4 regions of the Pseudomonas allokribbensis genome follow, and region 2 is predicted to be linked to each of the others. Evidence: predicted binding sites of a transcription regulator. Region 2 holds the regulator's gene; each other region holds the start of a gene.
The links. The regulator FliA, encoded in region 2, starts transcription of late flagellar genes. The targets are predictions, from matches to a motif close to CTAAAGTTTNNNNNNNNNNNGCCGNTAA.

Region 1 (7,920 bases), 3.1 Mb from region 2:
TTCCACGAAGAGCACGGCGAAGTCTGCCCTGCCAACTGGAAAAAAGGCGACAAAGGCATGAACGCTTCGCCAGAAGGCGTTGCGGCTTACCTGACCGAGAACGCTGCTGCCCTGTAAGGCGCAACGTCGAGGTACAAAAAAACCGGCTCTTGAGCCGGTTTTTTCATGCGCGGGATTTAATCCGACGACCCTCAGTCGTCGAAGTCTTCCCAGCCGCCCATCTGTTTCCAGCGGTTGACGATGCCGCAGAACAGCTCGGCCGTCTTTTCGGTGTCGTAACGCGCGGAGTGCGCTTCACGGCCATCGAAATCGATGTCGGCTGCCTGACAGGCCTTGGCCAGTACGGTCTGACCGTACGCCAGACCCGCGAGGGTTGCGGTGTCGAAGCTGGAGAACGGGTGGAACGGGTTGCGCTTCATGTCCAGCCGCGCAACGGCGGCATTGAGGAAGCCCAGGTCGAAGCTGCTGTTGTGGCCGACCAGGATCGCCCGTTTGCAACCGTTGGCCTTCAAGGCCTTGCGCACGCCACGGAAGATATCGGTCAGGGCCGTCTCTTCGCTGACCGCCATGCGCAACGGGTGATCGAGCTTGATCCCGGTGAACTCCAGCGCGGCCGCTTCGATGTTGGCGCCTTCGAATGGCTCGACACGGAAGAAGTAGGTGTGATCCGGGTAGACGAAACCCTTTTCATCCATGGCGATGGTGGTCGCGGCAATCTCCAGCAAGGCGTCGGTGGCCGAGTTGAAGCCACCGGTCTCTACGTCGACGACAACCGGCAGGTAGCCGCGAAAGCGTGCTGCCATTGGATGGCGCGAACCGCCGCCACCTTGACCGTCCAGTTCGTCGTCGAAATGGTCTTCACTCACGCGTGTTCCTCCAGCAGGCGCCAGCGCAGTTTTTCACCGGCGCGCAGCGGGATAACGGTCAGCTCGCCGAAGGGCAGGCTGGTCGGGGCGGTCCATTCTTCACGGACCAGGGTAATGCGATCGGTGTTCGCCGGCAGGCCGTAGAAACGCGGGCCGTTGAGGCTGGCGAAGGCTTCGAGCTTGTCCAGCGCATTGCGCTGTTCAAAGGCTTCGGCATACAACTCGATGGCGGCGTACGCGGTGTAGCAGCCGGCGCAGCCGCAGGCGGCTTCCTTGGCGTGCTGGGCGTGCGGCGCCGAGTCGGTGCCGAGGAAGAACTTCGCGCTGCCGCTGGTGGCGGCGTCGAGCAGGGCTTCCTGGTGGGTATTGCGCTTGAGGATCGGCAGGCAATAGAAGTGCGGCCGAATTCCGCCTACCAGCATGTGGTTGCGGTTGTAGAGCAGGTGATGCGCGGTGATCGTCGCGCCAACGTTGGCCGAAGCCTCGTTGACGAACTGCACGGCGTCGCCGGTGGTGATGTGTTCGAACACGACCTTGAGCGTCGGGAAACGCTCGACCACACGACGCATGTGCTCGTCGATGAAGATTTTCTCGCGGTCGAACACGTCGACGTCGCCACGGGTGACTTCACCGTGGATCAACAGCGGCATGCCGACTTCGGCCATGGCTTCCAGCGCCGGGAAGATCTTGTCGATGCTGGTGACCCCGGAATCGGAGTTGGTGGTGGCGCCGGCCGGGTACAACTTGGCCGCGTGGACAAAACCGCTGGCCTTGGCTTCACGAATTTCTTCGGGCTGGGTACGGTCGGTGAGGTACAGCACCATCAACGGCTCGAAACGACTGCCGGCCGGGCGGGCAGCGAGAATCCGCTGGCGATAGCCGTCGGCTTCAGCGGCGTTGCGCACCGGAGGTACCAGGTTAGGCATGATGATCGCGCGACCAAAGGTGCGCGCAACATCTGCAACGGTATTGGTCAACACGGCACCATCGCGAAGATGAATGTGCCAGTCGTCGGGACGCAGCAGGGTCAGGCGGTCGGACATGAGGGGATTCCAGGCGGGTCAAACTGAGGCGAATGCTACCGGAAAAGACTCTTGCAGGCACTCGCTATCAAGTTTTGCGACGAGCGTCCGATATCCCATAGGTATGCCGTAAACATGTATGTATCGGTCTTTTTGTTGTAGAAGCCAATGGAGCCTCCCGTGCGCCAGCGTTATTTAGCCTTGCTCAGTGTGTTTGCCAGCCTTCCGGCGATGGCGCTGACCTACCAGACCCGTCTGGAGAACATTGAGTGGACGGTCGAGGGCGACAAGTTCGAATGCCGCCTGACGCAGCCGATCACCGATTTCGGCTCGGGCCAGTTCGTGCGCAAGGCCGGCGAGCAGGCGACTTTCCGCCTGAACGCCTACAACGCCATGCTCGGCGGCGGTTCGGCGACCTTGATGGCGGCAGCGGCGCCCTGGCAGCCGGGCCGTGGCGATATCAATCTGGGCACGGTCAGGATCGGCAGTGGCAATATCCTGTTCAACAGTTCTCAGGCGCAGGCCGGACAGTTGATCAGCGGCCTGATGGACGGACGCAGCCCCGTGGTGCGCCATGCATCGGGCGATGGCCGTGTGTCGGAAGTGCGTCTGTTGCCGGTCAAGTTCAGCAAGGCGTTCAACGACTATCAGGCCTGCGTGGCGAAACTGCTCCCGCAGAATTTCGAGCAGGTCAAACAATCGCAGATCGGTTTCCCCGGCGAAGGCATCGAACTGGACGCCGCCGCCAAGGCCAAGCTGCAAGTCATGCTCGAATATATGAAGGCCGATCCGACGGTCAACCACATCGAGCTCGACGGCCACTCCGACAACAGCGGCAATCGCCTGACCAACCGCGAGCTGTCGCGCCGGCGCGCCCTGGCGGTGGTCGATTTCTTCAAGGCCAACGGCATCCAGGAATCGCAGATCACCGTGCGCTTCCATGGTGAACGTTACCCGTTGGTGCCAAACACCAATGCCGCCAACCGGGCCAAGAACCGTCGGGTCAACGTGCACCTTGCGCGGGTGGCACCGACCACCGCTCCTGCGCCTCAGGCCAGCACACCGGCCAACGCTGCGGCGACGTCCTGACCCTCCGGTCATCGTCGCCCTCTCGACAGATTCTGTCGCTTTGTCGTCTTAAGCTGTCGCGCCTCTGTAAATTATCGCGTTTGAGCGGTAGACTCCTCGGCTTTCCGTAGAACCCCGTGGAGTGATGGCATGGCGGACGTAAACAAGGTCGTTCTGGCGTATTCCGGCGGCCTGGACACTTCGGTGATCCTCAAGTGGCTGCAGGATACTTATAACTGTGAAGTCGTGACCTTCACCGCTGACCTGGGTCAGGGCGAAGAGGTCGAACCGGCTCGCGCCAAGGCTCAGGCCATGGGCGTCAAAGAAATCTACATCGACGACCTGCGCGAAGAATTCGTGCGTGACTTCGTGTTCCCGATGTTCCGTGCCAACACCGTTTACGAAGGCGAGTACCTGCTGGGTACTTCCATCGCGCGTCCGCTGATCGCCAAGCGTCTGATCGAAATCGCCAACGAAACCGGCGCCGACGCCATTTCCCACGGCGCAACCGGCAAGGGCAACGACCAGGTCCGTTTCGAACTGGGTGCCTACGCGCTCAAGCCAGGCGTAAAAGTGATTGCTCCTTGGCGCGAGTGGGACCTGCTGTCCCGCGAGAAGCTGATGGACTACGCCGAGAAGCACGCGATCCCGATCGAGCGCCACGGCAAGAAGAAATCCCCGTACTCGATGGATGCCAACCTGCTGCACATCTCCTATGAGGGCGGCGTGCTGGAAGACACCTGGACCGAGCACGAAGAAGACATGTGGCGCTGGACCGTCTCCCCGGAGAACGCACCCGACAAGCCGCAATACTTGGAACTGACCTACCGCAACGGCGACATCGTCGCTCTGGACGGCGTCGAAATGACTCCGGCCACCGTACTGGCGACCCTGAACAAGATCGGTGGCCAACACGGCATCGGCCGTCTCGACATCGTCGAGAACCGTTATGTCGGCATGAAGTCCCGTGGCTGCTACGAAACCCCGGGCGGCACCATCATGCTGCGCGCTCACCGCGCCATCGAGTCGATCACCCTGGACCGCGAAGTCGCTCACTTGAAAGACGAGTTGATGCCGAAGTACGCCAGCCTGATCTACACCGGTTACTGGTGGAGCCCGGAGCGTCTGATGCTGCAACAGATGATCGACGCCTCCCAGGTCAACGTGAATGGCGTCGTGCGCCTGAAGCTGTACAAGGGCAACGTGATCGTGACCGGCCGCAAGTCCGACGATTCGCTGTTCGACGCCAACATCGCGACCTTCGAAGAAGACGGCGGCGCCTACAACCAGGCCGACGCGGCGGGCTTCATCAAGCTCAACGCGCTGCGCATGCGCATTGCTGCCAACAAAGGCCGCAAGCTGTTCTGAGTCCTTCGGACCAGACGTGAAATAGCGGTCTTGTCGTTCTGACAAGACCGCTATGCTGCAAAACCCTTCTGTTTACCTGATCGTAGTGGATCAGCGATCCCGAACTCATCTGTTGTACTGTGCGCATCGTATTGATGTACTTCGTGTCTCCGCGCCTCAATTTAAACTCTTCCCAATACACTGATGTTCAGCGAGTGAACGTCGTAAATAATACAGTACGTCGTCCCCATGGCTTTCCTTCCTCGTTTGAGCGATTTGGCGATGTTTTCTTTCGGTAAAATCTCTGACATATCATCCGTTAAAACGAGGAATATTCTGAGCGAGTGCTTGGCGGGTTGTGGGACTTTTTCCAGAAGTGTGTTTATTTTTGATTCGGTGTTCATGCCTCGAATGTCAATGATGCACAGCGTACTCAGCGGTTTTGGTAGTTTTACAGTCTGAATTTCGGTAGTTGATGGGGCAGTCGATTCGCCGGGGAAATCAGCGTTGTTATCTTCAAAAGCTTTCAGGAAATTCTTGTCGTCACCAAAGTCCGAAGGTGCATAAAGGGATCGGTAGTTGAAGTTCAAGGTGATGAAAAACAGGAACAGTAAATAGAATGGAAAGCTGATCAGAAACCAGATGTAGATTTCCCGTTCGTCATTGTCAAGGAAGGGCAGGGACACTGCTGCGGACGTTTCGGAGATGAACGCGAATATGGCAATGACACTGATGGGGTTGGTGATTTTCTTGTTGATCTTTAACATGTTCTTTACTCATGAGTATGGTCTTTCTCTTTATGTTGGGTCGTTTAAGTTGCTGTAAGGGGGTGGAGATATTTTTGTCCCCGATGTCTGGTATTTATATTAAAAGTGGACGGTTGGATATAAGTATGTTGTTTCGGTTTTTTGTCGTATCGAGTTTCTCTTGTCAGGGTTCGTTACTCGATAAGCGAGTGTCGCAGGCCAAATAATTTTCAAGTGGTCACTTGGTCTGGATGACTTGTCGCTACATTTATGAGTCTTTTCTGTAGGAGAAATCTTTATTGCCTGTAGGAAGTGTCTCTCGCTGCCAATGCAAGGGAACTTCGCTATGCCATGGGTGAAATGACTACGTTATTGTGCCGGTTCTAAAAATTCGAACAGCGAAACTGGACTTGCCCATGAATAAAGTGCTGATCGTGGATGATCACCCCGTCATTCGTCTTGCGGTGCGTATGCTGATGGAACGTCATGGCTACGAAGTCATTGCAGAAACGGATAACGGAGTGGATGCATTACAACTGGCTCGCGACCAGATGCCTGATATTGTCATTCTGGATATCGGTATACCGAAACTTGATGGACTGGAAGTCATTGCGCGTCTTACAACCAGCGCGATGCCTCTGAAGGTGCTGGTGTTGACGTCCCAGGCCCCGGGCCATTTCTCCATGCGCTGCATGCAGTCGGGAGCGGCGGGATATGTTTGCAAACAACAGGATCTGACCGAACTGCTCAGCGCTATCAAGGCTGTGCTGTCCGGGTACAGCTATTTTCCGAATCAGGCGTTGCACACCGTACGCACCAGCCTGGGCAATGCCAGTGAAGCCGACATGGTCGATCGTTTGTCCGGGCGCGAGATGATGGTGTTGCAGCAGTTGGCACGCGGCAAGACCAACAAGGAAATCGCCGATGGCATGTTTCTCAGCAACAAGACCGTCAGCACCTACAAGACGCGGTTGCTGCTGAAGCTCAATGCGCGTTCACTGGTGGATCTGATCGAACTGGCCCAGCGCAATGGCCTGGTCTGACCGCTTCAGTCGCTGACGGATCCTGGGCAGGTCGGCATCAGCTTGCAGCAGAAACGAAAAAGCCTCCGTTGCGGGAGGCTTTCAAATGTCAGAGATCAAAGTCGTAATCGGCCAATTGCTTCTGCAGTCGGCGTTCCTCAAGCATGTTATCGATGGTGCGGCGTTTGCTCAGGTTGGTCTTGGCGACCTCAACCACCGGTTCGTCGTCCGACTCCGCGACGAAATCGTCTTCTACGTCCACTTGCTCTTTGCTGGTGCTCATAAGGTTAACTCCAGGCTAAGGCTGCCTTTGGCGCTCCTTATATCGATATTCCAGCAGATCGTAAAAAAGATTTTTTCAATCGCAATATCAATAAACTTAATAGACGCTCAATCGTCCGAAGTTTTGTCCTTGTATTCGCACAAGTCTTCGATCCGACAGCTACCGCACCGCGGCTTGCGGGCCAGGCACACGTAGCGCCCGTGAAGAATGAGCCAGTGATGCGAATCGAGCAGGTATTGCTTGGGCACAAACTTCATCAGTTTGTTCTCCACCTCGACCACGTTTTTGCCCGGCGCAATACCGGTGCGGTTACTGACCCGGAAAATGTGGGTGTCCACCGCCATCGTCAATTGACGGAACGCGGTGTTGAGCACGACGTTGGCGGTCTTGCGGCCGACGCCGGGCAGGGCTTCCAGCGCTTCGCGCGTCTGTGGGACTTCGCCATTGTGCAACTCGACCAGCATGCGACAGGTCTCGATCACGTTTTTGGCCTTGCTGTTATAGAGGCCGATGGTCTTGATGTACTCGGACAAACCTTCGACGCCCAAGGCATGAATGGCAGCCGGCGTGTTGGCCACCGGGTAAAGTTTCGCCGTCGCCTTGTTCACCCCGACGTCAGTCGATTGTGCGGACAGAATCACCGCGATCAACAACTCGAAAGGCGAAGAGTAGGCGAGTTCGGTCTTGGGTTCGGGATTCTCCTCGTGAAGCCTGCGGAAGATCTCCAGACGTTTTGCGGCATTCATGGGTGATGCGTTTCCTCGGGTAGGGCGGCAGGGCGAGAACAGGCCTGACGGGCGGCGAGCACCAGCCCCAGCAGTATGAAGGCGCCGGGAGCCAGCGTCGCGAAATGCAGGCCGTCGCCGAACAGAATAAAACCTTGCCAGTGATCCGACAGGTGATGGCCGATGCTGCCCTGACCGAGCAGCTCGCGCAACACCGCCAGCACGGTCATCAGGGCGGCAAACACGCCACCCAGTGTCAGACGCCCTCGGGCTGGCAATCGAAAGTATCCATTGTGTTCCAGAATGACGCACTGCAAACCGATCAGGCCGGCGTAAAGGCTACTCAGTTGTTGCCACTGCATAGCGGCGCGCTGCAGCAGAATATCGGCGCACCCCGCCAGTGTTGCGGCCAGCACCAGACCGACCGGCAACAGGCTCTCGGAGCTCAGTCGAGTCCGCAGTGGTGTCATGCACAAACCGTAAGCACTCACCACAACGGTGAACATCAGCAGGATCGCCAGCGCGCCGGCCACGGAGTCAGTGGCGCCGATCAACAGCACCAGCATCATTGAGTTCGACAGGGTCGCTGATGCGTTCATGGCGTGCTCCCCAGCAGGCTCGTCCGGTGGTCGTCGAAGTAACGCAGGGCATCGTGGATGGCGTTGATGGCCGCGCGAGATGTGATGGTTGCGCCAGCGATCTGGTCGAATTGCCCCTGATCCTTTTTCAAGGCCCATCCGGCATCGGTCGGCTGGCCGCTGGATTTGCCGATAAACGCCTGCAACCAGCTATTTGGCCAGTCACCGAGATGCCCGCCCAGCGCCGGCGTTTCAGTTTGCTC
Region 2 (7,920 bases):
CCGGCTTGAGGGCCAGGGCCTGATCGATCGCCTCTTTACCGTTGGTTGCCGTACCGACAACCTGGATGCTCGGATCCGCTGAAAGAATTTCCGAGACGCGGCGGCGGAAAAAACCCGAATCGTCCACCACCAGGACTTTGACTGCCATAAACACTCCATTAGGTGCAGCGGGACGTTGTCGCCCCGCTGCCCCGGATTCAAATACGCCGTGCGGCGTAACGCTTGAGCATGCTTGGAACATCGAGAATCAGCGCAATGCGGCCGTCACCGGTAATGGTGGCGCCGGACATGCCCGGGGTTCCCTGCAGCATTTTGCCCAATGGCTTGATGACTACTTCTTCCTGGCCGACCAGTTGATCGACGACGAAGCCGATCCGCTGAGTGCCCACCGAAAGGATCACCACATGGCCTTCACGCTGCTCTTCGTGAGCCGCGGAGCTGACCAGCCAGCGCTTGAGGTAGAACAATGGCAGCGCCTTGTCCCGCACGATCACCACTTCCTGGCCGTCCACCACGTTGGTGGTCGACAGGTCGAGGTGGAAGATTTCGTTGACGTTCACCAGCGGGAACGCGAACGCCTGGTTGCCGAGCATCACCATCAGGGTCGGCATGATCGCGAGCGTCAGCGGCACCTTGATGACGATTTTCGAGCCGGCGCCCTTGGTCGAGTAGATGTTGATCGAACCGTTGAGCTGGGAAATCTTGGTCTTCACCACGTCCATGCCGACACCACGGCCGGACACGTCGGAGATCTCGGTCTTGGTCGAGAAACCCGGGGCGAAAATCAGGTTGTAGCACTCGGTGTCGCTCAGGCGATCGGCGGCATCCTTGTCCATCACACCGCGTTTCACGGCGATGGCGCGCAGGACGTTCGGGTCCATGCCTTTGCCGTCGTCAGAGATCGACAGCAGGATATGGTCGCCTTCCTGCTCGGCCGCCAGGATCACCTTGCCGCCACGGGCCTTGCCCGAGGCTTCGCGCTCTTCCGGCGACTCGATGCCGTGGTCGACCGCGTTGCGCACCAAGTGGACCAGCGGGTCGGCCAGTGCCTCGACGAGGTTCTTGTCGAGGTCGGTCTCTTCGCCCACCAGTTCCAGGTTGATCTCTTTCTTGAGCTGACGCGCCAGATCGCGAACCAGACGCGGGAAGCGGCCGAAGACTTTCTTGATCGGCTGCATCCGGGTCTTCATTACCGCAGTCTGCAAGTCGGCGGTAACCACGTCGAGGTTCGACACGGCCTTCTGCATCGATTCGTCGCCGCTGTTCAGGCCCAGGCGCACCAGACGGTTACGCACCAGTACCAGCTCGCCGACCATGTTCATGATTTCGTCGAGACGTGCGGTGTCCACACGAACGGTGGTTTCGGCTTCGCTCGCCGGTTTTTCCGGTGGCGGAGTCGCCGGCGCACGGGCCGGAGCCGGTGCAGCAGCGGCGGCTGGCTTGGCCGGTTCGGCTTTAGGCTCAGGCGCTTTTGCAGCAGGTTTTGCCGCAGCGGCCGGGGCCTTGGCGGCAGGCGCTGCAACAGCAGAAGCATTGCCGGCCGTCACGACGGCACCGGTGGCGACGTCAGTGAACTTGCCTTTGCCATGCAGATCGTCGAGCAGCGATTCGAACTCGTGATCGCTGATCAGATCGCTACCGGCCGCAGCCGCTGCCGGAGCAGCCGATGCAGGCACCGACGCAATCGCCGATTCCAGCGCATCGACGGCAAAGTTGCCCTTGCCGTGCAACTGATCGAGCAAGGCTTCGAATTCGTCGTCGGTGATGTCCGAGCTGTCGCCCACCGCCGGAGCAGAAGGTGCAGCGGCTGTCGGTGCCACGGCGTCGGCCGCGAACTGGCCCTTGCCGTGCAACTGGTCGAGCAGCGACTCGAATTCGGCGTCGGTGATTTCATCGCTGGCCGCTTCATCGGAAGCAGGCGCAGCGGCAGCCGCCGGGGCTTCGGCTTCGGCCTTGACGGCGTTCAGCGAGTCCAGCAACTGTTCAAATTCGTTATCGGTGATATCGCCCGAATCGCCTTCGACGACCAGTTCTTCGATCATCTCGGCAACAGGCGAAGCCGGGGCTTCATCCGCCGATTGCGGTTCAGCCAGACGCGCCAGGGCGGCCAGCAGTTCCGGGGTTGCGGCAGTAATCGGGCTGCGATCGCGGACTTCGCTGAACATGCTGTTCACCGCGTCCAGCGCTTCGAGCACCACGTCCATCAGTTCTGCATCTACGCGACGTTCACCCTTGCGCAGGATGTCGAACACGTTTTCGGCGATGTGACAGCACTCCACCAGCTCATTGAGCTGAAGGAAGCCGGCGCCCCCTTTTACAGTGTGGAAACCGCGAAAAATTGCGTTGAGCAGATCTGCGTCATCCGGACGGCTTTCCAGCTCGACCAGTTGTTCGGACAGTTGCTCAAGAATCTCGCCGGCCTCAACCAGGAAATCCTGAAGGATCTCTTCATCGGCGCCGAAGCTCATTAATGGGGTGCTCCTACAGGTCTAAAAACCCAAAAAAACTCAAAATCCAAGGCTGGATAGCAAATCGTCCACATCGTCCTGACCGGACACAACGTCTTCTCGTTTATCGGCATGAATCTGCGGACCTTCACCCTGCGAGAGATGTTTTTGTGGATCTTTTTCAGCGAGCATTGCCGCACGGTCATGTTCGATGCCCGCAAAGCGGTCCACCTGACTGGCCATGAGCACGAGTTTGAGCAGATTGCTTTCGACTTCGGTGACCAACTGGGTCACGCGCTTGATCACCTGACCTGTGAGGTCCTGGTAATCCTGGGCCAGCAGAATGTCGTTGAGGTTGCTCGACACCGCGCGGTTGTCCGCGCTGCTGCGTGCCAGAAAACCGTCGACCCGACGCGCCAGCTCGCGGAACTCTTCAGCCCCGACTTCACGGCGCATGAAACGTCCCCAGTCGGCACTCAATGCCTGGGCTTCGTCAGCCAGGCCATTGACCACCGGCGTGGCGCTTTCCACCAGGTCCATGGTGCGGTTGGCTGCCGCTTCGGTCAGCTTGACCACATAGCCCAGACGCTCGGTCGCATCAGTGATCTGCGACACTTCCTCGGCCTGCGGCATATGCGGGTCGATCTGGAAGTTGACGATTGCACTGTGCAGTTCGCGCGTGAGCTTGCCCACTTCCTGGTACAGGCCACGGTCACGGGTCTGATTGAGCTCATGGATCAGTTGCACAGCGTCGCCGAACCTGCCTTTTTCAAGGCTTTCGACCAGTTCGACCGCGTGTTTTTTCAGAGTCGACTCGAAGTCGCCCTGTGAAGATTCGTTATGCTCCATAGCTCCCCCGCGCGTCATCAGCCGATGCGTTCGAAAATCTTCTCGATTTTTTCTTTCAGCGCCTGAGCCGTGAAAGGTTTGACCACGTAGCCGTTAACGCCGGCCTGGGCCGCTTCGATGATCTGCTCGCGCTTGGCTTCAGCAGTCACCATCAGCACTGGCAGGTGCTTGAGTTTTTCATCGGCGCGCACGTGACGCAGCAGGTCGATACCGGTCATGCCAGGCATGTTCCAGTCGGTCACCAGAAAGTCGATGCTGCCGCTGTTGAGCACCGGAATGGCAGTGGTGCCATCGTCGGCTTCAACGGTGTTGGTGAACCCAAGGTCACGCAACAGGTTCTTGATGATCCGCCGCATCGTTGAGAAGTCATCAACGATGAGGATTTTCATGTCTTTGTTCAATTCGACCTCCAAGCAGTCTTAAACGCGCCCAGCACCTGGACGCGCCATTTCAATCAATCCGGCAAAGCACTCGATGACTGTCTGGAGCACAACAGAGCAAGACCGGTGCCGTTCACCACCGCACCAGCCTCGTTCGCAGCGTCCCCACACTGCCTTCAGCGCGCTCGCCACTCCCCCAAACGCCCCCGCAAGCGGGCCGCGCACTGGCTGTGTAACTGGCTGACCCGCGATTCACTGACGCCAAGGACTTCACCGATTTCCTTGAGGTTCAGCTCTTCGTCGTAGTACAGCGCCAACACCAGTCGCTCACGCTCCGGCAAATTGGCAATCGCGTCCGCCAACGCAGCCTGGAAGCGCTCATCTTCCAGATCGCGCGACGGCTCAAGATGAGCACTTGCGCCATCCTCGTGCAGCCCTTCGTGTTCGCCGTCCTGCAACAGGTCGTCGAAACTGAACAGTCGGCTGCCCAGGGTGTCGTTCAAAATCCCGTAGTAATCGTCGAGACTCAATTGGAGTTCGGCCGCAACCTCGTGATCTTTAGCGTCACGGCCGGTTTTAGCTTCAATCGAGCGAATCGCGTCGCTGACCATACGGGTGTTGCGGTGAACCGAGCGCGGTGCCCAGTCCCCCTTGCGTACTTCATCGAGCATGGCGCCGCGGATCCGGATGCCCGCGTACGTTTCGAAACTGGCGCCTTTGCTGGCGTCGTATTTGGTCGAGACTTCGAGCAGGCCGATCATTCCGGCCTGGATCAGGTCTTCGACCTGCACACTGGCCGGCAATCGCGCCAGCAAGTGGTAAGCAATGCGTTTGACCAGTGGCGCGTAACGCTCGATCAGCTCGTACTGCGCGTCACGTGCCGACTTCTTGTAGAAATTCATACCGCTGGCGGTCATAGCACAGGTCCTGCCGTTTGCTGCACGAGGCGCTCGACGAAAAATTCGAGGTGGCCGCGCGGATTGGCGGGCAGCGGCCAGGTGTCGACCTTTTGCGCGATCGCCTTGAACGCCAGTGCGCACTTGGAACGCGGGAAGGCTTCATAGACCGCACGCTGCTTCTGCACCGCCTTGCGCACGCTTTCGTCGTAAGGCACCGCACCGACGTATTGTAGGGCGACGTCGAGGAAGCGATCCGTGACCTTGGTCAACTTGGCGAACAGATTGCGACCTTCCTGCGGGCTCTGGGCCATGTTGGCCAGGACGCGGAAGCGGTTCATGCCGTAATCGCGGTTCAGCAGTTTGATCAGGGCGTAGGCGTCGGTGATCGAGGTCGGCTCGTCGCAGACCACCAGCAACACTTCTTGCGCTGCGCGAACGAAACTGACTACCGAGTCACCAATACCCGCAGCGGTGTCGATCACCAGTACGTCGAGATTGTCGCCGATGTCGCTGAACGCCTGAATCAGACCGGCATGCTGGGCCGGGCTCAGGTGAACCATGCTCTGGGTGCCGGAAGCGGCCGGCACGATGCGAATCCCGCCGGGGCCTTGCAACAGCACGTCGCGCAGCTCGCAGCGGCCCTCGATCACATCGGCCAGGGTACGTTTGGGCGTGAGGCCCAGCAGAACGTCGACGTTCGCCAGACCCAGGTCGGCGTCCAGCAGCATGACCCGACGGCCAAGCTCTGCCAGCGCCAGGGACAAGTTCACTGACACGTTAGTCTTGCCGACGCCACCTTTGCCGCCGGTCACCGCGATCACCTGTACGGGATGCATGCTGCCCATGTTATTTCTTTACCTTGTCTTGCATAGACGGAGGCCACATTACTGGCTGCGCGTTCACAACCGGAACAATGCATGGCAGACCATCGATGTAGGTACAAAAACTGTTCATTACCTCAGCCAACCTGCTTGGTGGGACTGTGGTAGATATCAGCGAACATGTCAGCCATGGCTTCTTCGCTGGGTTCTTCCTGCATTTGCACACTGACGGCGCGGCTGACCAATTGATGACGGCGCGGCAGATGCAGATCATCCGGAATCCGTGGGCCGTCGGTCAGGTAGGCGACCGGCAGTTCATGACTGATCGCCAGGCTCAGCACTTCGCCAAGGCTGGCCGTCTCATCCAGTTTAGTCAGGATGCACCCGGCGAGCCCGCAACGCTTGTAACTGTGATAAGCGGCGGTTAGAACCTGTTTCTGGCTGGTGGTTGCCAGTACCAGATAATTTTTCGACCGAATGCCACGACCGGCCAGGCTTTCCAGCTGCATGCGCAGTGCCGGATCGCTGGCCTGCAGGCCGGCGGTATCGATCAGCACCACGCGTTTGCGCAGCAGTGGATCCAGCGCCTGCACCAGGGACTGGCCCGGGTCGACGTGGGTCACCGACACATTGAGGATCCGGCCCAGGGTTTTCAACTGTTCCTGAGCACCGATGCGGAAGCTGTCCATGCTCACCAGCGCAATGTTCTGCGCGCCGTACTTGAGCACGTAACGGGCGGCCAGTTTGGCCAGGGTGGTGGTCTTGCCCATGCCGGCAGGACCGACCATGGCAATGATCCCGCCCTCTTCCAGCGGCTCGACTTCCGGCGTGGCGATCATCCGCGCCAGGTGCGCCAGCAACATGCGCCAGGCCTGACGAGGTTCTTCGATATCGCTGGTCAGCGCCAGCAGGTCGCGGGACAACGGGCCGGACAAGCCGATGCGTTGCAGACGACGATAAAGGTTCGCCTGAGCCGGACGGCTGCCTTGCAGCTGATTCCAGGCCAGAGTGCCGAGTTGCACTTCCATCAGCTCGCGCAGGCTGTTGAGTTCGAAACGCATCGAATCCAGCGCACGCGGATCAACGCCAGCGGCAGCCGGTGCAGGCGCAGGTGCCGGACGCGCCGGAGCAGCGTAAGTCGGTTCTGTCAGAGGCTCGGCAGCCGTCAGCGGCAGGCCGGCGGTCAATGGCAGACCGGAGAACAACTGGCGATTGGTGTTGCCGTCGGCTTCACCACGCATGCTCAGTTCGGCCTGGGCGGTGACGATGCGCGACTGGGTCTTGCGCAGCTCGTCTTCGAGTTCCATGTTCGGAACCCGCGGCGCCAGCGCCGACAGTTTGTAATCCAGCGCCGCCGTCAGCTCGACGCCGCCGGCAATGCGGCGGTTGCCAATGATGGCGGCATCAGCGCCCAGCTCATCACGAACCAGCTTCATGGCCTGACGCATATCGGCGGCGAAAAAACGCTTAACTTGCATAAACCACTACCTCAGCCGTTGGGCCCTACTGTCGCAACGATGGTCACTTGCTTGTTGTCCGGAATTTCCTGGTAGGCCAGCACATGCAGTCCAGGGACTGCCAGGCGGCCAAAGCGCGAGAGCATCGCGCGAACCGGGCCTGCTACCAACAGGATCACCGGCTGACCTTGCATTTCCTGACGCTGCGCCGCTTCGATGAGCGAACGCTGCAGCTTCTCGGCCATGCTTGGCTCCAGCAGAACGCCCTCTTCCGAGCCTTGTCCTGCCTTCTGCAGACTATTGAGCAATATTTGTTCCAACCTTGGCTCCAGCGTGATAACTGGCAGCTCCGACTCAGTCCCTACAATGCTTTGGACGATGGCGCGAGAAACGCCGACCCGCACAGCGGCCACCAAAGCGGCGGTATCTTGACTCTTGGCGGCATTGTTGGCGATGGCTTCGGCAATGCTGCGGATGTCGCGCACCGGCACGTGTTCGGCCAGCAGTGCTTGCAGCACCTTGAGCAGTTGCGACAGCGACACCACACCCGGCACCAGCTCTTCCGCCAGTTTTGGCGAGCTCTTGGCCAGCAATTGCATGAGTTGCTGCACTTCTTCGTGGCCGATCAGCTCACTGGAGTGCTTGTACAGAATCTGGTTCAAGTGCGTGGCGACCACGGTACTGGCGTCCACCACGGTGTAACCGAGCGATTGTGCCTGAGCACGCTGGCTGACTTCGATCCACACCGCCTCCAGGCCGAAAGCCGGATCTTTGGCGGTAATACCATTGAGCGTGCCGTAGACCTGCCCCGGGTTGATCGCCAGTTCGCGATCCGGGTAGATCTCGGCTTCGGCCAGGATCACGCCCATCAGGGTCAGGCGATAGGCACTCGGCGCCAGGTCGAGGTTGTCGCGGATGTGCACGGTCGGCATCAGGAAGCCCAGATCCTGCGAGAGCTTCTTGCGCACGCCCTTGATCCGCGCCAGCAATTGCCCGCCCTGGTTGCGGTCCACCAGCGGAATCAGGCGATAACCGACTTCCAGGCCGATCATGTCGATTGGCGTCAC
Region 3 (7,920 bases), 1.4 Mb from region 2:
ACTCCTGCCGATCTGCGCTTCCTGATCGAAGTGGTGGCGCGTGCCTGCAAGGAGATCAGCCACGCCGTGTCCAAAGGCGCCCTGGGCGGCGTTCTGGGCAGCATGGGCACTGAAAACGTGCAAGGTGAAGTGCAGAAGAAGCTCGACGTGCTGTCGAACGAAATTCTGCTCGAAGCCAACGAATGGGGCGGTCACCTGGCCGGCATGGCGTCCGAGGAAATGGACAACGCCTACCAGATCCCGGGCAAATACCCGAAAGGCGCCTACCTGTTGGTATTCGACCCGCTGGACGGTTCGTCGAACATCGACATCAACGCACCGGTCGGCACCATCTTCTCGGTACTGCGTTGCCCGAACGAATACCTGAGCCAGAACGAGCCTCTGAATGAGAAGGCCTTCCTGCAGCCAGGCACCCAGCAAGTTGCCGCCGGTTATGCCATCTACGGTCCGCAAACCATGCTGGTGCTGACCTTGGGCCACGGTGTGAAAGGCTTCACCCTGGACCGCGAAATGGGCAGCTTCGTCCTGACCCACGAAGACATCACCATTCCTGAAAGCACCCAGGAATTCGCCATCAACATGTCCAACCAGCGTCACTGGGAAGCCCCGGTACAGCGCTACGTTTCGGAACTGCTGGCTGGTGAAGAAGGCCCGCTGAAAAAGAACTACAACATGCGTTGGGTCGCGGCGATGGTTGCCGACGTGCACCGCATCCTGACCCGTGGCGGTCTGTTCATGTACCCGCGCGACAGCCGCGAGCCGTCCAAACCGGGCAAACTGCGCCTGATGTACGAAGCCAACCCGATGTCGTTCCTGGTGGAACAGGCGGGCGGCGCTTCCACCGACGGTCACCAACGCATCCTCGACATTCAGCCTGAAGGCCTGCACCAGCGCGTAGCGGTGTTCCTCGGCTCGAAAGAAGAAGTCGCTCGCGCCACGGCTTACCACAAGGAATAAACCATGACCGCGCCCTGGCAGCCGTTGCTCGATTGGTGGTTCGGTCACTCCGAGTCAGCCACTGAAGTGACGGCGCAACAGGGCGGGTTGTGGTTCGGCAAGAAAGACAGCCAGGACCTCGAAGCGCGTGAGCGTTTCGGGGTCTTTGTCGATCAGGCCCTCGCTGGCGAATTGACCGAGTGGACGCAAGGTCCCGAAGGTTGGTTGGCGGTGGTGCTGCTGCTCGATCAACTCCCGCGAATGATCTTTCGCGATACTCCCAAAGCTTTCTCTGGTGATCTACGGGCACAGAAGCTGGTTGCCCAAGGCATTGAGGCGGATTTCGATCGGCAGTTGAAGCCGATCCAGCGACTCTTCATCTACCTCGTCTTTGAACACTGCGAAAACCTCGCGGTGCAGAATGAAGCGGTCTCGCGATTCATCGAACTGGTGGCCGAACAGCCGGAGGCGGAGCGCGGGGTGTTTGCCGACAACCTGGATTATGCCGAGCGGCATCAGCGGGTGATTGCGCGGTTTGGAAGGTTTCCGCATCGCAATGCGGTGTTGGGGCGGGTGTCTACGGCGGAGGAGTTGGCGTTTCTTTCGCAGCCGGGGTCGAGTTTCTGAATCAGCATCAAGACGACTGACCTCTTCGCAGAAAGGCCCGCGAAGAGATCAGTGAGAGCGCCTTATATCCTGAAGCTGCCTACCAACTGCTTCAACCGCGCCGCCTGCTGCTCAAGATCCGCACAAGCGCGCAACGTCGCCTGCAAGTTCTCCACACCTTCCTGGTTCAGCGTGTTGATCTCGTTGATGTCGACGTTGATCGACTCGACCACAGCCGTCTGCTCTTCCGTCGCGGTCGCCACCGACTGGTTCATGCCGTCGATCTCGCCGATGCGCTGGGTCACGCTGCCCAGGCGTTCGCCGGCCTGGTTGGCGATGCCGACGCTGCTTTCGCTCTCACGCTGGCTTTCGGTCATGATGCCGACCGCCTGACGCGCGCCGACCTGCAGCTCTTCGATCATTTTCTGCACTTGCTGTGCCGAATCCTGGGTGCGGTGCGCCAGGTTGCGGACTTCGTCGGCGACCACGGCGAAACCACGACCGGCCTCACCGGCACGGGCTGCTTCGATGGCGGCGTTGAGGGCCAGCAGGTTGGTCTGTTGGGAGATGCTGGTGATCACTTCCAGAATCTGCCCGATGTTCACGGTGTTGCTGTTCAGCGTTTCGATGTTGCCGCAGGAATCGCTGATCTTCGCCGACAGTTGCTGCATCGCGTGGATGGTTTTATCCACAACCTGCTGGCCGTCTTCGGCCAGGCTGCGCGCGTCGCTGGAGTGTTGCGAGGCGAGGGCGGCGTTCTGGGCGATTTCCTGGGCGGCGGCGCCGAGTTGATTGATCGCGGCGGCCACGCTGTTGGTACGCGAGGCTTGCTGGTCAGAGTTGTACATCGACGAGTTGGACGCCGCGACCACGCGCAGGGCAACTTCGTTGACCTGGCCAGTGGCAGAAGATACTTCGCGGATCGAGGTATGGATACGTTCGACGAAGCGGTTGAACGACAAGCCCAGCGCGCCGAATTCGTCGTGGCCGTGGATGGTCAGGCGTTTGGTCAGGTCGCCTTCGCCTTCGGCGATGTCATGCATGGCGCGGCCCATGGTCAGCAGCGGTTGCATCAGCACGCGGATCAGCATGCCGAGCAGGGCGATGATGATGACGACGGCGATGACCATGGCGATCAGTGCCGAGGTGCGGAACTCGCTGAGCATCGAGAACGCAGTGTCCTTGTCCAGCACCAGGCCCACGTACCAGTCGGCCGACGGTACGCCGTTGACGCGGGTGAAGGAGATCAGTTGGGTCTTGCCGTCGAACTCGACTTCCTTCAGGCCCGGGCTGACTTTCGGTGCGCCGTTGGGATAGGCCTCGGCCAGGGTCTTGAGTACCAGTTTGCTGTCCGGGTGGATCAGGATCTTGCCGTCGGCACTGACGATGAACGCGTGGCCATGGCCGCCGAAGTTCAGCGAGTTGATGATTGCGCTGACACTCGACAGATCGATGTCGGCACCGGCCACACCGATCATCTGGCCCTGGCGCTGCACCGGGGTGGCAACGGTTATCACCAGTTTGCCCGACGAGGCGGCGATGTACGGTTCGGTGACGATGGTTTGCTGGGCGCTGTTCGCGGCCTTGTACCAGCCACGGGCGCGTGGGTCGTAATCCGGTGCGCGGTTGCCGGCCGGGACCGAGAACATCACGCCGTCGGCACCGCCGAAATAGCTGAGTTGGAAATTGCCGGTGTAGGCGGGCAGGTCGATGATGCGTTTCAGGCTCGCCGGGGCGTTGCCGTCGGCGACAACCTGCTGCGACATCGATTCCAGCAATTGAATGCGGCTTTCCAGCCAGGTCTGGATGTTGCTGGTGGTCAGGCTGCCCAGTTCCTGCATTGACGCTTCGGTGCTGGTTTGCAGGGCTTCGCGTTGTCGATAGTCGTTGAACAAAATGAAACAGGCGAACGCAACGGCCACCACGAGGGCGGCAGCCAACAAGATCTTGTGGCTGAATTTCATGTTTCTGGTCATTAAGTGAGCTACCGCGAAGGGGCTGGTCAAGAAAGGGCGGCAATTTGCCACACTATCGGGCTTTGCGCTGCTCTTATTTCGACCGCTGCGCGCCAAAGATTAGGCAGCTTTTGCTAAAGGCGACGAAATGCTCAATAGCCCTACAAAGTGTCTGATTTACCGATGAATGCCGGACGAGCGGGCTAACAAATAGCCAGTGCCCCAGGGAACCAGACAGGGGTTTTCTCTTCTAAGCTTCTGGTTGGCGCCATGCCATCCCCCTTCCGTTCCAGGAGTTACACCATGTCGCTGCGATCTATCGCCCTTCTGTCGTTTTGCGTGCTGTTGGCCGCATGCAGCAAGGTCAATCAGGAAAACTACTCGAAGCTCTCGGCCGGCATGGCCAAGGCCGAAGTGGAGACGCTGCTCGGCAAGCCTACCGATTGCTCGGGCGCGCTCGGCATGTCCAGTTGCACCTGGGGCGACAAGAACAGCTTTATCAGCGTGCAGTACGCCGGTGACAAAGTGTTGATGTTTTCCGGCCAAGGCCTGAAGTAAACCGGGGCTACGCGCCCACGGGAGAAAAACAATGAAGCGGTTATTGCTTGTCCTTTTTGCCGGCCTGGTATTGGCCGGCTGCGCCACGACCGGTGAAGATCCGCTGGCGCCCAAGACAGTCCACAGCGTCAATCTCAAGCGTTACCAGGGCACCTGGTACGAGTTGGCGCGGCTGCCGATGTATTTCCAGCGCAATTGCGCTCAATCCGAAGCCCGCTACAGCCTCCAGCCTGACGGCAACCTCGGCGTGTTCAACCGTTGCCTGACCAAGGACTGGCAGTGGGAAGAGGTCAAGGGCAAGGCTTATCCACAGGTGCCGGGCAAGACCGACAAATTGTGGGTCGAGTTCGATACTTGGTTCTCGCGGCTGATTCCGGGTTCGGCGAAGGGTCAATACTGGGTGCTGTACGTCAGTGACGACTACAAGACCGCCATTGTTGGCGACCCGAGCCGACGTTACCTGTGGCTGTTGTCCCGCACGCCGACCGTCAACGGTGTGGTGCGCGAAGAACTGCTGAGCAAGGCGCGTCAGCAGGGTTACGACACCACGCGATTGATCTGGCGCGCATCGGATCAGCAGATGGCCAAGACGTCCAACTGACGCGCAACAAAAAACCTGTGGAGGTTGCCCTCCACAGGTTTTTTTGTGTCAGCCCAAAAGGTCTCGCAGGACTTGGGTGAAGGCGCGATTGCTGTCCTCCTCCCCGGCATGTCGCCCGTCACGAACGACCCACTGACCGTTGACCAGTACGTCACGCACCTGACGGTCGCCACCGGCAAACAGCCAGCGGTTGAGGATCCCGTCACCGCTGGCCGTCGCCAGATACGGATCGCTGCCATCGAGCACAATCCAGTCGGCGCGTTTGCCAACTTCCAGTGCACCGATCGGCTGGCCCAGAGCCTGAGCACCACCGTCCAGCGCCGCGTCATACAAGGTGCGGCCGACCATCGGTTGATCCGCGCCGTACAAACGGTTGCGTCGTTGATCGCGAAGACGCTGGCCGTATTCCAGCCAACGCAATTCTTCCACCACGCTCAACGACACATGGCTGTCGGAGCCGATACCCATGCGTCCGCCCTGAGCCAGGAAATCCACCGCCGGGAAGATCCCGTCGCCGAGGTTGGCTTCGGTGGTCAGGCACAGGCCGGCGATGGCGCGGCTCTTGGCCATCAGCGTGACTTCTTCCGGATTGGCGTGAGTGGCGTGCACCAGGCACCAGCGCTGATCGACTTCGGTGTTTTCGTACAGCCATTGCAGCGGACGGCGACCGCTCCAGCTCAGGCAGTCGTCGACTTCCTTCTGCTGTTCGGCGATGTGGATGTGCACCGGGCATTGCTTGTCGCTGGCCGCCAGCACTTCGCTGATCTGCTGTGGGGTGACCGCGCGCAACGAGTGGAAACACAATCCCAGCGACTGAGCCTTTTCCTGAGCCAGCAGCGGTTGCAGGCGCGATTGCAGCTTCAGGTAGTTTTCGGTGCTGTTGATGAAGCGGCGCTGGCCTTCGTTCGGTGTCTGGCCACCGAAACCGCTGTGGCTGTAGAGCACCGGCAACAGCGTCAGGCCGATGCCGGCAGAGCTCGCGGCCTGGCTGATACGCAACGCCAGCTCGGTCGGATCGGCATACGGCTGACCGTTGTGATCGTGGTGGACGTAATGGAATTCGGCGACCGAGGTGTAACCGGCCTTGAGCATTTCGATATACAGCTGGCGGGCGATCACGCCGAGTTGGTCCGGGCTGATTTTTCCGACGAGCCGATACATCAGATCGCGCCAGGTCCAGAAACTGTCATTGGGATTGCCGGCCACTTCTGCCAGCCCGGCCATCGCTCGCTGGAACGCGTGGGAGTGCAGATTCGGCATCCCCGGCAGCAGCGGACCGCTCAACCGTTCGGCGCCATCTGCAGTGGAATCGGCCTGGATTCGGGTCAAGACGCCTTCGGCGCTGACCTCGAGACGTACATTGTTGGCCCATCCGTTAGGCAGCAGCGCGCGTTCGGCAAAGAAGGCGGACATGGTTCAGCACCCCATCGTGTGTTATTTGTATATACATATACAGACGTTTGCCTGCCCGGTAAACTCCGGCAAGCTAGCAACCTTATCCAATGAACAGGGATCCACCGTGCCGACTCCGCCTCCAGTCTCTCCGTTGGCCGCGAACATGGGCGACAGTCCGGCGCCCTTGTACGCCCGCGTCAAACAGATGATCACCCAGCAGATCGACAGTGGTAACTGGCCGCCGCATTACCGCGTGCCGTCGGAAAGCGAGCTGGTCAGCCAGTTGGGCTTCAGCCGCATGACCATCAACCGAGCGCTGCGGGAAATGACCGCCGACGGCCTCTTGGTGCGCATGCAGGGCGTCGGCACGTTCGTCGCCGAGCCGAAGAGCCAGTCCGCGCTGTTCGAGGTGCACAACATCGCTGATGAAATCGCCTCCCGTGGCCATCGCCACACCTGCCAGGTGATCACCCTGGAAGAAGAGGCCGCCGGTTCCGAGCGCGCCCTGGCGCTGGACATGCGCGAAGGGCAGAAGGTGTTCCACTCGCTGATCGTGCATTACGAAAACGATATTCCGGTGCAGATCGAAGACCGTTTCGTCAACGCGCTGGTCGCCCCGGAATACCTCAAGCAGGACTTCACCCTGCAAACGCCTTACGCCTACCTCAACCAAGTTGCGCCGCTGACCGAAGGCGAGCATGTGGTCGAAGCGATCCTTGCCGAGCCGACCGAATGCAAATTGCTGCAGATCGAAAAAGGCGAGCCGTGCCTGCTGATCCGCCGTCGCACCTGGTCGGGCCGTCAGCCAGTGACGGCGGCGCGCCTGATCCACCCCGGTTCCCGTCATCGTCTGGAAGGTCGGTTTCATAAATAAAAAGCATAAATAGAGAGCATAAATGAGCGAGTTGAAGGTTCTACGCGCCGAAGGCTACCCGCGCATGCCGTGGAAAAACGGCGGCGGCAGCACCGAGGAAATCACCCGTGACGCCGGTGCCGGTCTCGAGGGTTTCGGCTGGCGTCTGTCGATTGCCGACATCGCCGAATCCGGCGGCTTCTCGACGTTCACCGGTTATCAGCGGGTGATCACGGTGTTGCAGGGCGACGGCATGACCTTGTGTGTCGACGGTGACGACACTCGGCCGCTGTTACCCCTCGACCCGTTTGCCTTCAGCGGCGAAAGCCAGGTGTCCTGCACCTTGCTCGGCGGCGCGATCCGCGATTTCAACCTGATCTACGCACCGCAGCGCTACAGCGCGCGTTTGCAGTGGCTGGATGGCGAGCAACGGTTCTTCAGCTCCGCCGGCACCGTTCTCGTCTTCAGCGTCAGCGAGTTGCTGGAAGTGACGGTCGGTGACAGCGCTTCGCAACTCGGCCGGCATGATTGCCTGCAACTGGACGGTAACACCGGTCTGGTGGAAATCGCCGTCAACGCGGGCTGCTGTGTGATCGAACTGACTGCACACTGATCCGATCCTTGAAAAACCGCCGCTTTGAACAGTGCCCGTAAGGGCTGTTGAAAACGGCGGTTTTTTTCATCCCGACGTTCCCGAACGCGCACCAACTTGTTACCGAACGCCCCAGCGTGGCGCAAAACCACGCTTATGAACCAGCCTCCCGCTTGCTCAAACCATCCCCGCGAAAAAAATCATACACGCCACAACCCTTGATTCAGGCGTCCTCCAGCCATGCCCGGCATTTTTGTTGAGCAGCCCTCCAACAAGTTGGCCGCTCGATTGCATATGCTTGTATGTACAAGTAAAGACGTATGCGTATGAGTCGTTAGAGGTTCTCCGCAGCGTCCCTGATTCGCTTGTCGCGCATTGAAGCGCACAAGCCGCTTGCCCATCGCCAGGGTTGGTTTGAATTGAT
Region 4 (7,920 bases), 1.6 Mb from region 2:
CTCGACACTGCTGAGCCGCGTGCCGATTGCCGACGAGCCCTCCGGCAACGGCCAGGCCCTGCGCCAGCGAACACTGGCGCTAGTAGTGGATGAAGTGGCGCTGCTGGTCAGCCGTTTCTCCCGCGATGCCGATTACTTCCAGCACGCGGCAACCGCCCGTGCGCCGGACTTCGAGCAGGTGGAAAACCTGCTGTTTCTCGACAGCCTGGCCTATGTGCATCGCTTCAACGCCACGGCCAACCCGCCGTTGCTGCAACAGGCACAGACTCCGGTGATCGAGCGGCTGCAACAGAGTCTGATCGAGCATGCGGAGCGCCCGGCGCTGCACCTCGCCGAGCAGTCGATCAGCTATCGCCAGTTGCATGATCACAGCCGGGCGATCCAGCAACGGTTGCTGGCAATGCTGGAGACACAACCGCAACCGTGGGTGGTGGGGATTTGCCTGCCGAAATGCGATGCGCTGTTCGCTTCGATCCTGGCGGTTCTCGGCAGCGGCGCGGTGTACCTGCCGCTGGAGCCGAGCCATCCGCTTCAGCGCCAGCAGTACATTCTGGAAAACGCCGGGGCGGTGTTGCTGCTGCACGACGGCGAACATCCGCTGAGCGCTTCGATGCCGGGGCTGGATGTCAGCCGCATCGACAGCACTGACGCCGATCTGTCGTTGCCGTTGATGCGTCGTCGGCCTGAGCTCGATGCGCCGTGCATGGCGCTCTACACCTCTGGCACCACCGGGCATCCGAAGGGTGTGCTGCTCAGCCAGGCGAACCTTGCGCACTTCACCGCGTGGTACGCCGATTACGTGCAGTTGCACGCCGAGAGTCGGGTGTTGCAGTTCTCGTCGCTGAGTTTTGACTCTTCATTGATCGACATCTTCCCGACCTTGCTTGAAGGCGCGGAACTTGTGGTGCCCGACGGCAACCAGCGCCGCGATCCGCTGCAACTGGTGGCGCTGATTCGCCGCCGGCAGCTGACCCATGCGTTCCTGCCGCCAGCGCTGTTGAGCATCCTGCCGCTGGAGCAACTGCAAAGCGTCGGGCAAATCATGACCGGCGGCGATGTCTGCGAGCCGTTCGTGATTGAACAGCTGACGCGCCAGGGCAAGCTGCACAACCTCTACGGCCCCACCGAAGCCACGGTGTTGATCACCGCGCGGCAACTGCAACCGGGCGACAGCAATCGCACCCTCGGCGGGCCGATTGCCAACAGCCAGGTGCTGATTCTCGATGACGATCTACAACCGGTGGCCGAGCAAACGGTAGGCGAACTGTTCATCGTCGGCCCGGGTGTATGCCTGGGTTACCTGAACAATCCACAGCAGACGGCGGAGCGCTATCTGAACCTGGAATTGCCGGACGGCCAGCGTCTGCGCGCCTACCGCAGCGGCGACATGGCCAAGTGGGGCGAGGATGGCATCGAGCTGTGCGGACGCCGCGACAATCAGGTGAAGATCCGGGGTTTCCGGGTCGAGCCGGAAGAGATCGAACGGTGCCTGCGCGAGAGTCAGTTGTATCGGCAGATCGCCGTGGTGATCGACAGTCAGCGACGGATTCTGGCGTTCCTCGCCCAGCCGCAATCAGACGCCGCCCGTGATGCGCTGAAGGCACACGCCCAGCAGTTTTTGCCCGACTACATGCAACCGGTAGCGTGGACGGAACTACCGAACATGCCATTTGCCGCCAACGGTAAAGTCGATCGCAAGGCCTTGCTGGAGCTGCCGGTCAGCGTGCAGGACAGCGGCCCCAAATGTCTGCCGGCCAACTCCGACGAAGCGCTGCTGCTGGAGATCTGGGGCGAGTTGCTGGAGCTGCCGACCAGCGACATTTCCACCGACGAAAGCTTCTTCAATCTCGGCGGTCACTCGATTCTGTTGTCGCGCATGCTCCTGCGTCTGCGGGAGGAATTCGGCCGCAGCATCTCCATCAACCGCTTCATCGAACTGCCGACCATCGCCAAGCTCGCCACACTGGTGCGCGGCACCGATGACAGCGCGGTGCTCAGTGCCCAGGCGATGGCCGATGCCGAGCGACCGCTGGAAATCGAACCGTTGCCGATCAGCCGCATGGGCGATGTGCACAAGGTGATCGTCACCGGCGCCAACAGTTTTGTCGGCGTGCACATCGTCGAGGCGTTGTTGGGTTGGGGCGCCAGCGAGGTGGCGTGCCTGGTGCGCGACGGCGGCGGGCAAACGGCGGCGCAGCGCTTTGCCCATTCGTTGCGAGAGAACCGGCTGGAACATCTGGACCTGAGCCGGGTACGGGTCTATTCGGCCGACATCACCCGGCCGCAATTGGGCCTGGCCGATAGCGATTTCGAGCGACTGGATCGGGAGTTCGGCGCGCTGGTACACAACGCCGCCAACGTCAATCACGTCCTCGACTACGAGTCGCTGGCGGCGGACAACGTCGAGCCGATTTTCGAACTGCTTCGGCTGTGCGAAGGGCGCAGCAAGAAGGTCTTCAATTTCGTCTCGACGCTGTCGGCCTCCAGCACTGTCGACGACGCAGGCAGGGTGCTGGAATTGCCCGCCGCACCGACGCCGCCGATCTACATCCGCAACGGCTACAACCTGTCGAAATGGGTCGGTGAACGCATCCTCGAACGGGCGCGGGAACGCGGGGTGCGGGTCAATCTGTATCGGCCCGGCAACATCAGTTTCAACAGCCTCAGTGGCGTGTGCCAGCCGCACAAGAACCGTTTGATGCTGATGCTCAAGGGCTCGATCCAGCTCGGGCAGGTGCCGGCCTTCGCGTTGAATTTCGACCTGATGCCGGTGGACTTTCTCGCCCGTTTCATCGCCTTCCACGCCAGCCGTTACTCGCCCGAACGGGCGGTGTTCAACCTGCATAACCCAGAGCCTCTGAGCTGGGATGCCTACGTCGCGTCATTCCGCGAAACCGGCAGCGAGTTTTCGCTGGTCAGCGTCGCCGACTGGCAGCAGCAACTGGGCCGGGTCGATGCCGACAACGCGCTGTTCGGCGTGCTCGGTTTCTACCTCAATGGCTTCGAGGAAGACATCGGCGACATCTCCCTGATCGGCCATGCCAACGCCCAGGCCGGCGTGCAGCAGATGGGCGCGCACTACCCGGAGAAATCCCCGGCGCTGCTGCGTCGTGGCTGCGATTACCTGAAAGAAATCAACTTCATCTGAATCACCCACCAAGGAGCAACACCATGAGCAATCTTCAACCCGACACCCTGATCAAAAACCCTCACGGCTGCCACGTCGTGTCTTCGGTGGAAGTGCCGGTGGACGCCAAGCAAGTGTGGGCGGTGGTCGGCAAATTCGACGGCTTCGACCGTTTCATTCCGGCGCTGTCGCACATCGAGATGACCGGTGAAGGCGTGTCTTCGCTGCGCAAGAAGTTCTTCAAGGACGGCAACGTGGTGGTCGAGCAACTCAACTCCCGGGATGACCAGGCGCTGAGCATGACCTGGACCACGATCTACAACACCCTGGGCGTGGCCAATCTGTGGGCGGCGATGAATGTGGAGTCGCTGAGCGCGGGCAAGTCGCGGGCGACCTGGACGATCATTGCCGAGCCGGCCAACGGTGGGCCCGAGGCGCTGCCGGGGTTCAAGGATTTCGTCCAGGGGTTTGCCGATGATGCGATGGGCAATGTGCTGAAGCTGTTTGTATAAGGCATGAAAAAGCCCGCTGCGGATCACTCCGCAGCGGGCTTTTTTTTGACCGCAAGCGATCAGATCTTGAAGCTGTCGACCAGTTGTTTCAAACGGTTGGCCTGCTGCGACAACGCATCGCAATCCTTCAACGTTTCATTGAGGTTGGCCACGCTCTGCTGGTTCAGCAGGTTGATCTGGTTGACGTCGACGTTGAGGGTTTCCACCACCGCAGTCTGCTCTTCGGTAGCCGCTGCCACCGACTGGTTCATGCCGTCGATTTCGCCGATGCGCTGGGTCACGCTGACCAGACGCAGACCGGCCTGGTTCGCCACTTCAACGCTCTCTTCGCTGGACGCCTGACTGGCGTTCATGGTGGTCACCGCTTCACGGGAGCCGACCTGCAGCGAGGTGATCATCTTGTGGATCTCTTCCGCCGATTCCTGGGTGCGGTGAGCGAGGTTGCGCACCTCGTCCGCCACCACCGCGAAACCGCGTCCGGCTTCACCGGCACGGGCCGCTTCGATGGCTGCGTTGAGCGCCAGCAGGTTGGTCTGCTGGGAGATGCCTTTGATCACATCGAGAATGTGGCCGATGTTGTCGGTGCTCGCATTCAGGGTTTCGATCTGGGTGCACGACAGGCTGATCTTCTGCGACAGCTCGGTCATCGCCTGAATCGTCTGCTCGACCACCTGACGACCATCATCGGCCTGCTCGCTCGCGCCGCTGGCGTGTTGCGAAGCATCGGCAGCGTTGCGGGCGATTTCCTGGGTGGCGGCGCCCAACTGATTGATCGCGGCAGCCACGCTGTTGGTGCGCGCGCTTTGCTCGTCGGAACCGATGATCGAGGCGTTGGACGATGCCATCACGCGTTGCGACAGGTCGTGTACGTGACGAGTCGCGGAAGACACTTCGGAAATGGACGCGTGAATCCGCTCCACGAACTGGTTGAACGAACTGCCCAGCTCGCCGAACTCGTCTTTGCTTTCCACTACCAGACGACGGGTCAGATCGCCTTCGCCCTGGGCGATGTCCTGCATCGCACGGCCCATGGTGATCAGCGGACGCATCAGCACGGTGATCAACAGGCTCAGGAAGACCGCAATCGCACCCACTGCGACGAACATCGCGATCAGTGCCGAAGTACGGAACTGGCTGAGTGCGGCGTAGGCCTTGTCGCGGTCGATCGACAGACCGATGTACCACTCGGCATTCGGCAGACCGGTGACCGGGGTGAACGACAGGATGCGCTCCTGACCGTTGAGCACCACGTTCTGGTTGCCCTTCTGGATACGCACATCGGCGTTCGGGTAGATGTCCTTGAGGTTCTTCATCACCTGGTCTTTGTCCGGGCTGACGATCACCTGACCGTCACCGCTGACCAGGAACGCGTGGCCCAGGCCACCGAAGTCCACCGAGTTGATGATCTTCACCAGGGTTTCCAGGCTCAGGTCACCGCCCACCACACCGAGCAGCTCGCCGTTCTTTTTCACCGGCATGGCGATGGTCACCACCAGACCGCCGACGGCGGCCATGTATGGCGGGGTCAGCATGGTCTGGTCAGCGGCCACGGCCTGCTTGTACCAAGGGCGCTGACGCGGGTCGTAGCCGTCCGGCATCTTCGCGTCAGGGCGTTGGGTGAACACACCGTTGGCCTGGCCGACGTAGGTGAACTGGAAGTTCGAGGTGAAGGCCGGTTGATCGACCAGCCCAGGGAAGTCGGCATTCTTGCCTTGATGGGCGACGTTCTGCGCGAGGTTTTCCAGCACCAGAATCCGCCCGCTCATCCAGTTCTGCACACTGCTGGCGGTCAGGTCGCCGGCCTGCTGGACGGAGGACTGGAGGTTCTGGCGAATGGTGTTTCGCTGCAGATAGTCGTTGTACAGAGTGAACAGCGCGAACGCCAGGACCACGACGCCCGAGGCGGCCAACAGGATTTTATGGCTGAACTTGAGATTCATTTCATGGGACTTCTTATGCCAAAAGTGGGGATGCGTTCCGGATGCAACATTCCATGTACAGCGCAGGCAGCGTTCTGATGGCCGCTCTACTTTGGTGCACGCATGTCTCACCAGTCTGTCGGCACGCTTCGGAGAAAACTTAGCGCTTTGTAGGAAATGGACGGCATTTCTGCCAGATTCCCGCCGAACGGCGTGCCAGAGCGTTCGCCTGTCATTTTTTGATGACTGTTTTGCAGCGCCGGTTGCAAATTCTGTAACCCTTGATGACAATGCGACTAATTATCATTTGTGGCGTTCGGGCTGTCGCGTTCATGTCCTCACCTGAGTTTGCAGTACAGGCGCTTTACAGTCGTCATCACGGCTGGCTCAACGGCTGGTTGCGCGCGCGGCTGGGCAATGCGGCCGATGCGGCGGATCTGGCCCAGGACACGTTCGTTCGCCTGCTGCAACGCACCGAACGTCTCGAACTCAAGGCGCCCCGCGCGTTTCTGCGCACCATCGCTCGTGGGTTGGTGATCGACCATTGGCGGCGCGAAGAAATCGAACGCGCGTATCTGGAAACCATCGCCCACCTGCCGGAAGCCGAAACACCCAGCGCCGAATCCCGCGCACTGGTGATCGAGCTGCTGGAAAGCATTGCCCGCATGCTTGAAGGACTGAAGCCAAAAGTACGTCAGGCGTTTCTCCTGGCGCAGTGCGAAGGATTGACCCACAAGCAGATCGCCGAGCAGATGGGCCTGTCCTTGCGCTCGGTGGAGCGCTACGTCGCCGATGCGCTGTATCACTGCTACGTGCTGCGGTACGAAAGCTGATGCCGGTGGATAACGTGTCACTCGCTCGCCGCGCCGAGCCACCGCAACAAGTGGTCAAACAGGCGATCCACTGGCTGCTGCGCCTGCGCAATAACCACGGCAATCCGCGCCTGAACCACCAATGTGAACAATGGCGCGCCGAGCACCACGATCACGAACTGGCCTGGCAGCGGGTGCAGTCGTTGCAAAGTGAGCTGACCCAAAATCTGCGCGCCGTTCCGGGTGCGCAAGTGGCATTCAACACACTGGAAAACAGTGCGCAGAGCCTGGGTCGCCGTCAGGCATTGAAGCTGCTGTCCGGTGCGTTGTTGATGGGCTCCGCCGCGTGGCTGGCCAAAGACATGTCAGCCTGGCAGCAGTGGAGCGCCGATTACGCTACCGCCACCGGCGAGCGCCGCGGATTCCAGTTGCCCGACGGTACGCGGATCGAACTGAACACGGCCAGCGCCGTGGACCTCGATTACACCGCGCAACAGCGGCTGATCAAACTGACCCGGGGCGAGATCATCGTGACCTGCGGCGGCGCCGACGAAGGTTCGGGGATTGATCGACCGCTGCGAGTGCAAAATCGTCATGGCAGTTATGAGCCGTTCAACGCGCGCTTCATCCTGCGTCAGGAAGGTGATTGCACGCGCCTGAGCGTCACCAGTGGCCGAGTCGCGATTCATTCGCCGCGGACGAGCGATGGCGCTTCCACCGAGGTGCTTGCCGGTCAGAGTTACTTGATCGATCACCATCAAGCGCGTCCCGCTCCGCCGCTGGACATGGATGCCGGCGCCTGGATCGACGGGCTTATCGTGACGCGCAATATGCGCCTGGGTGACTTCCTCAATGAGGTTGGCCGCTACCGTCAGGGCTTCCTGAATTGCGCCCCGCAGGTGGCGGATCTGCGCTTGTCCGGCGTGTTCCGGCTCGATGACACCGACAAGTTGCTGGCAATTTTGCCGCAGACGCTGCCGGTGCAATTGCGCTATCGCACCCGCTGGTGGGTCACGCTGGAACGAGCAGTCTGAAATTTTTTGGCGGGTTTTCGCGGCAAGGCCGGCTTAGTCAGTAAGCACTTCAATTCAGCCTTCGCGACTTGCAACGGAAACCTACAATGACTGCGCGCGTTACCTGTAAGAACCCTCTGAATTTCACTGCCGAATCGGGCCTTCTGCGCCACGCCGTTCGGGCCGCGTTGTTCTCCACGGCACTGGGCGTCGGCCTGCTGCCGAACCTGAGCGTCGCGGCGAGCGGCAGTGAGGTCAGCAGCCATCGCTACAACATCGCCGCCGGGCCACTGGGCGAGGCGCTGAATCAGTTCGCGCGCCAGGCCGGCATCACGTTGTCGATGACCCCACAACAGACTCAAGGCCGGCAATCACCCGGCGTACAGGGCGAGTATTCGACCGATCAGGCACTGAGTCATCTGCTCGGTGGCTCAGGGCTGGAGGCGGTCAGTCAGGACGGCAGCAGCTATGTGTTGCGCTCCGTCACGGAAACCGAAGCCCTGGCCCTGCCGACCACTGACATCAAAGGTTTTGCCC

Region 1: a site for FliA is predicted at 1,976-2,003, ahead of IF199_RS24010 (flagellar protein MotY). Genes of this name have one in related genera too.
Region 3: a site for FliA is predicted at 3,594-3,621, ahead of IF199_RS01900 (methyl-accepting chemotaxis protein). Genes of this name have one in related genera too.
Region 4: a site for FliA is predicted at 5,695-5,722, ahead of IF199_RS00635 (methyl-accepting chemotaxis protein). Genes of this name have one in related genera too.

What each region holds. Positions count from the first base shown of each region.
Region 1 covers NZ_CP062252.1:5,232,676-5,240,595, reverse strand. The annotation lists gene IF199_RS24025 (peroxiredoxin) at 1-117, shown strand, start outside; gene rnt (ribonuclease T) at 192-866, opposite strand; gene pyrC (dihydroorotase) at 863-1,909, opposite strand; gene IF199_RS24010 (flagellar protein MotY) at 2,069-2,977, shown strand; gene IF199_RS24005 (argininosuccinate synthase) at 3,107-4,324, shown strand; gene IF199_RS24000 (hypothetical protein) at 4,486-5,070, opposite strand; gene IF199_RS23995 (response regulator transcription factor) at 5,466-6,092, shown strand; gene IF199_RS23990 (PA3496 family putative envelope integrity protein) at 6,181-6,354, opposite strand; gene nth (endonuclease III) at 6,462-7,100, opposite strand; gene IF199_RS23980 (Rnf-Nqr domain containing protein) at 7,097-7,678, opposite strand; gene IF199_RS23975 (RnfABCDGE type electron transport complex subunit G) at 7,675-7,920, opposite strand, start outside.
Region 2 covers NZ_CP062252.1:1,773,170-1,781,089, reverse strand. The annotation lists gene IF199_RS08170 (protein-glutamate methylesterase/protein-glutamine glutaminase) at 1-148, opposite strand, end outside; gene IF199_RS08165 (chemotaxis protein CheA) at 198-2,468, opposite strand; gene IF199_RS08160 (protein phosphatase CheZ) at 2,508-3,296, opposite strand; gene IF199_RS08155 (chemotaxis response regulator CheY) at 3,314-3,685, opposite strand; gene fliA (RNA polymerase sigma factor FliA) at 3,853-4,593, opposite strand; gene fleN (flagellar synthesis regulator FleN) at 4,590-5,420, opposite strand; gene flhF (flagellar biosynthesis GTPase FlhF) at 5,534-6,874, opposite strand; gene flhA (flagellar biosynthesis protein FlhA) at 6,886-7,920, opposite strand, start outside.
Region 3 covers NZ_CP062252.1:418,670-426,589, forward strand. The annotation lists gene IF199_RS01890 (class 1 fructose-bisphosphatase) at 1-957, shown strand, start outside; gene IF199_RS01895 (DUF924 family protein) at 961-1,563, shown strand; gene IF199_RS01900 (methyl-accepting chemotaxis protein) at 1,626-3,518, opposite strand; gene IF199_RS01905 (hypothetical protein) at 3,801-4,055, shown strand; gene IF199_RS01910 (lipocalin family protein) at 4,087-4,656, shown strand; gene IF199_RS01915 (formimidoylglutamate deiminase) at 4,705-6,069, opposite strand; gene hutC (histidine utilization repressor) at 6,215-6,925, shown strand; gene IF199_RS01925 (HutD/Ves family protein) at 6,948-7,517, shown strand.
Region 4 covers NZ_CP062252.1:126,450-134,369, reverse strand. The annotation lists gene IF199_RS00645 (amino acid adenylation domain-containing protein) at 1-3,148, shown strand, start outside; gene IF199_RS00640 (SRPBCC family protein) at 3,172-3,639, shown strand; gene IF199_RS00635 (methyl-accepting chemotaxis protein) at 3,699-5,579, opposite strand; gene IF199_RS00630 (sigma-70 family RNA polymerase sigma factor) at 5,891-6,391, shown strand; gene IF199_RS00625 (FecR domain-containing protein) at 6,391-7,404, shown strand; gene IF199_RS00620 (TonB-dependent siderophore receptor) at 7,491-7,920, shown strand, end outside.